2 regions of the Bacillus sp. FJAT-45066 genome follow, and region 2 is predicted to be linked to the other one. Evidence: riboswitches for the same ligand, from Rfam matches in the RefSeq annotation. Region 2 holds a riboswitch; the other holds the start of a gene.
What was found. Region 2 has a riboswitch for cyclic di-GMP ahead of CDZ92_RS19415 (ATP-binding protein). Riboswitches for the same ligand answer to the same signal wherever they lie in the genome.

Region 1: linked by a shared signal. The riboswitch ahead of CDZ92_RS19730 (DUF5667 domain-containing protein) and the one ahead of CDZ92_RS19415 (ATP-binding protein) in region 2 are both predicted to bind cyclic di-GMP.

The regions. Positions count from the first base shown of each region.
Region 1 covers NZ_NISQ01000001.1:3,459,629-3,463,836, reverse strand. The annotation lists gene sigI (RNA polymerase sigma-I factor) at 1-648, opposite strand, end outside; gene CDZ92_RS19730 (DUF5667 domain-containing protein) at 829-2,241, opposite strand; cyclic di-GMP riboswitch class I at 2,291-2,379, opposite strand; gene CDZ92_RS17440 (phospholipase D-like domain-containing protein) at 2,785-4,208, opposite strand, start outside.
Region 2 covers NZ_NISQ01000001.1:3,881,957-3,886,164, forward strand. The annotation lists gene proC (pyrroline-5-carboxylate reductase) at 1-562, shown strand, start outside; gene CDZ92_RS19410 (M20 family metallopeptidase) at 792-1,925, shown strand; cyclic di-GMP riboswitch class I at 2,193-2,276, shown strand; gene CDZ92_RS19415 (ATP-binding protein) at 2,433-3,419, shown strand; gene CDZ92_RS19420 (hypothetical protein) at 3,416-4,111, shown strand; gene CDZ92_RS19425 (STAS domain-containing protein) at 4,125-4,208, shown strand, end outside.

The DNA of each region.
Region 1 (4,208 bases), 420 kb from region 2:
AATCAGGCTAATCAGGTATTTCCGATGTCTCTCAACAGTCTTTATATGATAATTAGTTCTAGAAATAAATTCAGATGAAGGAAACCTTTTCTTTCTCTTAAATATTTCTACTAAATCAGGATACTGGAAAAAATGATTTGCCATCTCAAATATTGTTTTTTTTGTACGTTTATGACGAGGAGAAAACTGTTCAAGCTCTTCAAAGTTTATTTGAAACTCTTGTAATTTTTCACTTAATTCTAGTATCTCTTCTACAAGTTCGGTTCTTTGTAAAGAATGCTGATAATTATCCAAAGATTTTTTAAAATCTAACGTATTAGCCATTACTTCTTCCTCGTTATTCGTTTCTAACCTTATATGTGTTTCTTTTTTCTCCTTACGATAAAAATCAATTAAGTCTCTCTTCATCAGTAAATAAGCAAAATTAAGAAACGTCCGACCACCATTTTCATCAAACGTATCAATTGCACGATTAAAAGCAAGTAACCCAATGCTTGATTCTTCATCATTCCAAGAAATATAACGTCTACAAAGGTTACCAACTGTACTAAGTATGTATGGTTTATAATGGCGAATTAGCTTTTCTCTAGAAAGTTCATCTCCGTTAGAAGCTTCTTTTAGATGTTTAGGAATCTTGGTACCGTTCATAACTTCTTCACCCCTAATCCCGTTTCTTCTAGTTTGATTTTGATTGATAGGAGAAAAATAATCTATAGGTAAAAATTAGACTTCTATCTCTAATACTAGATACTAGACTAGGGCCTAACCCCAAAAAGAGTTAGGCCCTATTTATATCCAATTATATCAACCCTTCAAATAATGGAGAAATCAATCGTCACCTTCGTCTTCATCTTCGTCTTCGTCTTCATCTTCGTCATCACGGTCTCTATCTTTAAGCTCTTTTTCTTTTCTTTCACTCTCTTTCTTTTCTGCTTCTTCTTTTATTTCACGTTCTTTCTTTGCTAATTCTTCTTTTCTTTCACGTTCTTTCTTTGCTAATTCTTCTTTTCTTTCACGTTCCTCCTTTGCCGCTTTTTCTTCTCTTTCACGCTCTTTCTTTTCTGCTTCTTCTTTTCTTTCACGCTCTTTCTTTTCTGCTTCTTCTTTTCTTTCACGCTCTTTCTTTTCTACTTCTTCTTTTCTTTCACGTTCTTTCTTTGTTAATTCTTCTTTTCTTTCACGCTCTTTCTTTGACGCTTTTTCTTCTGTTTCACGTTCCTTATCGGCTAATTCTTCTTTTAATTCTTGTTTCTCTTTCTTAAAATCTTCTTTTAATTTTTCCAAGTCTTCGTCTGCTTCTTCTAAAAGCTCTGCTAATTCTTTTTCAAATTCTATTTGAGTTATTTCACCATTTTGTAGTTCTTTCTCAAGCTCTAATAGTTCTTTTCTTAGCTCTTCATCTAATTCAACATATTCTTCAATTATTTCAAACTCTATTTTCTTCACTTTAATATTTTCCATTGCTTTTGTTAGCTTATCAAGTGCTTCCACATTCCCAGACTTTTCTGCTTCTTCAAGTGCTTCCTTCAAAGAATCTTGCTTTCGCTCTATCACGTTTTTAACGATGTCAGATAGATTCAGATCTAAGTCTTTAGCTATCTCGCCAAAGCCTTTATCTGACTCTAAAACTAACGCTAAGATTTCTTCCACTGATTTACCAGAAGCTTCTGCAAGCGAAATTACTTTTGCAATTTGACCAAATCCCAAATCTGCTTTTCTTAAAAGTTCAACCTTATCTGCATCTAAATCTTTTACCACATTGGCTACTAAATAAGCTTCTTGATTAGCTGACTTTACTTTCTCTTTAACTTCTTCCGCTAAATCTTTCTCCACTGAAGTACTTGTCGATATAACGGACTCTAATTTTTTAACAAGAGCTTCTTTATCATTTTCTTCAACATCTTGTGCAACAATAATTTCAGAGATAAGCTCTTGTGCATCTCCTAATTTTTGAATATAGGCATCGATTAGTTCATTTAAATACTTTTCATGTCCTTCTTCTATCATTTTCTCTGTTTCTGCTAATCTCTCTTTTGCAATCATTAATAATAGATCTGATTTAATCTGGCTATCCCATGTAAATCGTAGTTTTAATTCTTCTGCGAATCTATCAAAAATGTAATAAATAGAATCTGGTGTTATCCCAGCCTCTGCCTTACTTTCTTGCCCCTCCGCAAATACAGCAGTAGACCCAAAAATCATCGCACCTGCTAATACAATAGAAGAAAAAATCTTCTTCATCCTTTCCACTCTCCCTTTTTTCCTATTTTACGGCTACCTGTAATATATGTACGGTAGCTGGCTGACATAGGGCACTCCTGCCCATTAGTCCCTATAGCTTTGCGTCACCATCTTTCAATAGTTTTGCCTTTATCTTGTTTATGTAACTTATATTATCTATACGGTATCGTGTCGGAATTTGAGAGGGAAAATAAAAAATTTTTAAAGAACAAGGACTTTGGACCATTTAACGGGTCAAACCTGACTCCTTGTCCCTTTCCTACGTTTAGATATTCCCGATTCAGTAGATAATGGGTTGCTATAAAGGACAAATCAGGAGTTGATGGAAAAGATGATGAGACAACTTTTTTTAATGACTTAGGCAAAAACAGGGACGGGGTTACATTTCTCATCCAAAAAAGAGAAATGTAACCCCGTCCCCATATTCCCACTGGTTGACCTGTCCCACACTCCGATAAAACTTACCGCAACGGGGGTCTGGCGCCAGAAACTACCATTGCAAATAGTAGTGGGGTTTTAGATTGTTAATGTATGGATAAAAACTTAATAGTTTACTTTAAAACTATCAATATTGATTCGAGAGCCAGTTTTTCCATTCGCGATAATGCGGAAGCGAACAGGTTTATTTTCGTCAACTATGACAGAGTAAGATTCTAGTGTAGCTGTACTTTCCATTTGTTCGCCTACATTTACCCATGTAACACCGACATCTGTAGATTTCTGTAATTGCCATATTGCTCCAGTGTCAGTTCCAAAGTTTGCGTGTGAAAATGAAACAGACTTAGCGCCGATAATATCGTATAGCATGGAAATAGAGCCTACGGAACGAATACGTGCTGCACGATTACCTTCTTTTTTATCACTAGCTAATGAACCTAAGATTGCATTGTCAAACTCCCAAACACCACTTCCAAGTTGAACATTTCCCTTTGCATAAGCTGTTTTACTACCTGTCTCGAAATCTTCTTTCATAATTTCTTCATTGCCAGAAAGTGAACCTTCATAGTCCCATAGGAAGACATCTTTATAGAATTGCGCAACCTCTACATTTTCTATAATAATACCAGCTTCTCGATTATTAATAGGGCTGTTTGCTGACCAGTTAATACTTGAGATTAATACTTTGTTATCAGCAATAACACCTTTGTTATGTGTTTTATCAAGGCCAGTTCTTGTAGTATCTAATAATTTCGCCTCCATATCTAACCCTTCAGAAGCTGCAATAGTGTTAATATACTCCACTGTATGAATGTTATCACGTGGATTAGAAGGATCTAACCAAGAAGAACCTAACGACACTCTAACAGTAACTCCTCTTCTAGCTGCATCAATTACTTCCTCTAAATACACATTAGGATCAGTTTCAGGCGAACCATACATATCTCCCCAATACTTGTGTGAGTACATTTGGTCTACATATACAACATCTTTTGCTGAACGAATCATCCCAATAATAGAAGTTTCCATTAAGAAAGTGGAGTCAGGTGCTAATATTGGTGTAACTTTAAAAGAACCTGTAATTTCTTTCCTTGGGAACAATGCTGGATAATTACCTGTTGGGATTTCCAGATCTGGTTCAAATCCTGGTGAAGGTTCTCCATATCGCTCATGGCCTGGAGTATATGGGAAGCTATCACGATACAGATAATTCCAATCTGTGTTAAATGCCGTTAAGAAATGTGCCGTAACATCAGGGTTTTCAATAATGATACCCCATCCACGGTTTCCAAATGAGTTATTTACAGGGACTCCTGTCTTCTTCCAGTTCTCACTTTGGACGAATATTTTTTTATGATCCACTACTGCGTATTTTGCATGGTTCCAACGATAACGCTTATAACGTTGGTCATCTCGGTCTAAAATAATATACCGAACTTCTCCACCAGCTTGTACAATTTGTTGGGAAACATATTTAGATCCATCCTGAAGTCCCCCTACTGGTGAACCTTCAAAAAAAGCACGTACTT
Region 2 (4,208 bases):
AATATTATCTGTCATTGCTGGAGTTTCAACAGCAATGTTGGAAGAGGGATTACCTAATGGACAAGCTATTATTCGAGTAATGCCTAACACGTCAAGTACAATTGGTGAATCTGCGACAGCTATATCGCTAGGAAAAAACGCTACAGCTCAACATAGAAATATGACTGAACTGTTATTGTCCTCCATAGGGAAAGTATATGTGATAAAAGAAGAACAGATGGATATTTTCACTGGTGTTGCTGGAAGTGGTCCAGCCTACTTTTATTACTTAATGGAGCATATGGAAAAAACAGCAAAAGACGCTGGATTAGATCCAACCGTTACAAGAGAAGTAGTGGCACAGACAATATTTGGCGCTGCGAAAATGATTATGGATGGAAATGAGACCCCTTCACAATTACGTAAAAACGTGACATCTCCAAATGGAACAACGGCAGCAGGTTTATCTGCCCTGCGCAAAAATGGTGGAGGCAGTGCCATTTCAGCTGCCATAAAAAGTGCGACCCATCGTTCAAAAGAGCTTTGTGAAGAAAAAAATTCAAAAGAACTAATTTATAATTGAGTTACGTTTGATGTAGTAGTCATATATTATAAAAGGCACTCAATTAGTAAGGTAATTTCATAAAAAAAGGCTAGCAATCGCTATTTGTGATTTGCTAGCCTTTTGTGTCGTTCATGAATACTTTCTAACACTTTAAACGTAAATAGTAATATTTGATATAATAGCAGTACTAGTACTTACGCATTATAAAAGTAAGAGTAACAAACTGAAGAAATTGGAGTTGTCTTTCGTGGAAAAGTATTTACGAGAAAAACAAGAAGAAATGCTACAACTAATAGAAAAGTTAGTGAATATAGATAGTGGCACACATTTCAAAACAGGTGTAGACAAAGTAGGTAGAATTTTAAAAAAGCAATACGAGCAACTTGGCTTTGTTGTTACTGTAAAAGAAGAAGAGAAGTTTGGAAACAACCTTATCATTAAACATAAAGACGCAGTAGATCCGAAAATTATATTAGTAGCACATATGGATACCGTTTTTCCAGAAGGGACAGTAGCAAAACGACCTTTTCGATTAGAAGGGGATATAGCATATGGTCCTGGTGTTGTTGACATGAAGTCTAGTCTTGTTGAAATGTTGTATGCTATTAGAGGCTTACAATATGAAAATCAAGACTGCTACAAAAACATTCAAATAATATTAAACAGTGATGAAGAAGTAGGATCGCCGAAATCTAAAAAGTTAATTGAAGAAGAAGCTGTTGGAAAAGAATATGCCCTTATTATGGAGCCCGCGAGGAAAGACGGTTCCCTTGTTTCGTCTAGACGAGGTGGTGGTAGGTACAAAATTATCGTGAAAGGGAAATCTGCTCACGCAGGAATCGAACCACAAAAAGGTCGCAGTGCAATTGAAGAACTAGCGTACAAAGTCATTCAACTAAATGGTTTAACAGATTATAAAAAAGGGATAAGTGTTAATGTTGGACTAATTGAAGGTGGTTCATCTGTAAATACGATACCACCCATGGCAGTTGCACATGTTGATATTCGTATTTCTGAGATAGAACAAGCGGAATACGTAGAACAAAAGATAAAAGAAATCTGTTCGATGAATGATGTGTCTGGTACCGAGATAACGTACAAAGGGGCAATTAATCGCCCGCCACTTGAAAAAAACGAACAAAATGAACAACTCTTTGATATTATTCAAGGTGTTGGAAAAGAGATAGGCCTCCAGTTTAAAGATACAGCAACAGGAGGAGGTTCAGATGCAGCATTTACCTCAGCAACTGGGGTCCCAACAATAGATGGATTAGGTCCTGTTGGAGGAAATGCACATAGTGAGAATGAATATGTAGAAATAAAAACACTTCCTGAACGTACTCTTTTATTAGCCAAAACAATAGAACGATTATCTGAGTGAGTTTCATATATGAAATTAATTCTATCTAACTAATTTTTTACCACTGCTTGTAACCGATGTCCCAACATGGAATAGGAGACAAGCTTTATTAAAATTTAGTTTTCAACATGAATAGTTCATTAAAGTAAAACGAAAAATGAGACATATCGTGTATAATTTAGGACATTTCGCTTTGATATTAGGACATATTAAGAACCGTTATAGAATATGCTTTTCACCTAGCGTATAGTTAAGTTAATAGGAAAATAGTTGCAGTGTGATCCTTACCTTGGATAATAGCAAACTTACTGAAAAGTAAGGACGCAAAGCTACGGATCTAAAGCTTTAAGCAAAGATGGCCGAGTTACCGAAAAGGTTGGAACTGAAATGAAAAGGTATTTTACCTTCATTATCAGCGCCTACCAATCTAGTGGTAGGCGTTTTTTACTAATCTATTAAATATAACCCTAAAAAGTATGCGACAAAAAGAACTTATAGGAGACTTTCTCTTATAAGGGAGGGAACATATTGAAACGGCTCATCGATAAAGTTATAAATAGAAATCGAACCATTGAACTTACAAAAGCCCCAAATAATCCATTCTCACAAAAAGAGCTAACATATAATGAATATTCTTTTATTACTAAAAGAGGCTTTATTGTACGGAAAATAGCCCAATATTTAGATTTTAATGGAGAAGTTAGCAATTACCTATACAATCTTTCCTTAAACAAGCCGATGTTACAAATTAATGAATCTAGTGATGGATTAGAGCAAATTATTCATTTAAGCGAGCAACTTCTAACTTGGAACGAATCAAGAGAAGATATTCCTGCTGAAATAAAAGAATTAAACGTAAATAATGATATGAAAAACGCTCTTTTAAAAGTATATCATGTTCATAAAGATGATTTATTCTTACATTCTGAAAACGAATTCAAGAGTCCGACAAGTGATGCTCAAGCTAGTGAGTGGCAAATCTATCGAGAAGTAATTTACGCTGCAACACAAGGTAAGTTTTTATTAATTGATAAAGAAGAAATATCCAATTATAAAACAGACGATATCCTTTGTACGAAAGTAATAAAGGAACGTGCAGACATTCCTGCTAGTAGAGCGATTACGAAAGAAGCTCTAGATATGCGCGGGTATACTGGTCCGAAAACTATGGGGTTATTGTTAGTTCTTTCTGAAGCAATTACAAACGTCATTAAACATGCTGAGCATGGAAAGATGACGTTAATGGAATGTATGAATAGCAATGAACTAAGAATAATGGTAGAAGACATAGGTCCCGGTTTTCCGTTAAAAGAGCTACCGAAAAACACATTGTTAGCAGGTTATTCTACAAAAAAATCTCTAGGTCAAGGATTTACACTAATGATGAAAATGGCTAAAAGTGTAGCTTTATATACTTCCCCAACTGGTTCAACTCTTATCATTATTTTTGATAACTGTAATGTGAAAGCAGGGGATGAACCTAAAGCTTACTCGGAAGGAGTGAGCATGAAATGAATAGAAAATCATTACAAAAACGTATATGTAAACAGCTTAAAATTGTAATGTTTTTTCTTATTGTAATTTCAATTACTATCCATTTTTATTTTCCTAAGTTTTTAATTATATTTTCTATTATCTCTATCGTAATCATATTTTACATTACTAATTTTATTAATAAACAACTGTATGAAAATATAAATGTAATAAAAGAACAAGTTATTGAGTTAGATGGTGGAGAATTAATTCCTAGTAACATATATGACGGTGAAACAGAACTGAAAGAGATTTCAGAAGGAATTGGTAGAATTACTAAAAAAAGTGAGGAATTTATAGCTGTTACACAAAAACAAGCAATAAAAACTCAATGGTTATCTTTATCTCTAGAAGCAGATTCTTCTCACTCTGTTGAGAAAATGTATGAACTATCTACCGTTGATACAATGAAAAATCGCGAACAACTTCTTGAGCTTTCTGAGCTACTTGATGAAATAACTACTTATTTTTATGACAGTGATAATGAACTAAATAGTAACGCTATTATCGATAAGATAGAAAAAATTAGAGAAATTACTCAAAATCGTGCTTCTGCAACAACAGAAATAACGATTACGCTTTCTGATTTATTAAAGTCACTTCAACAACAATCGAGTGAATTATCTGATATTTCAATAAATCTCTTTAAACAAATAGAACAATTTAAAAAGTAAGGGAGGGCAACGTATGGGATTAACAATTAAGAAAGAAGTAGAAGGAAGTATGGTAACTTTCTATTTAAACGGAGTATTGGATATTACCACTAGTAAT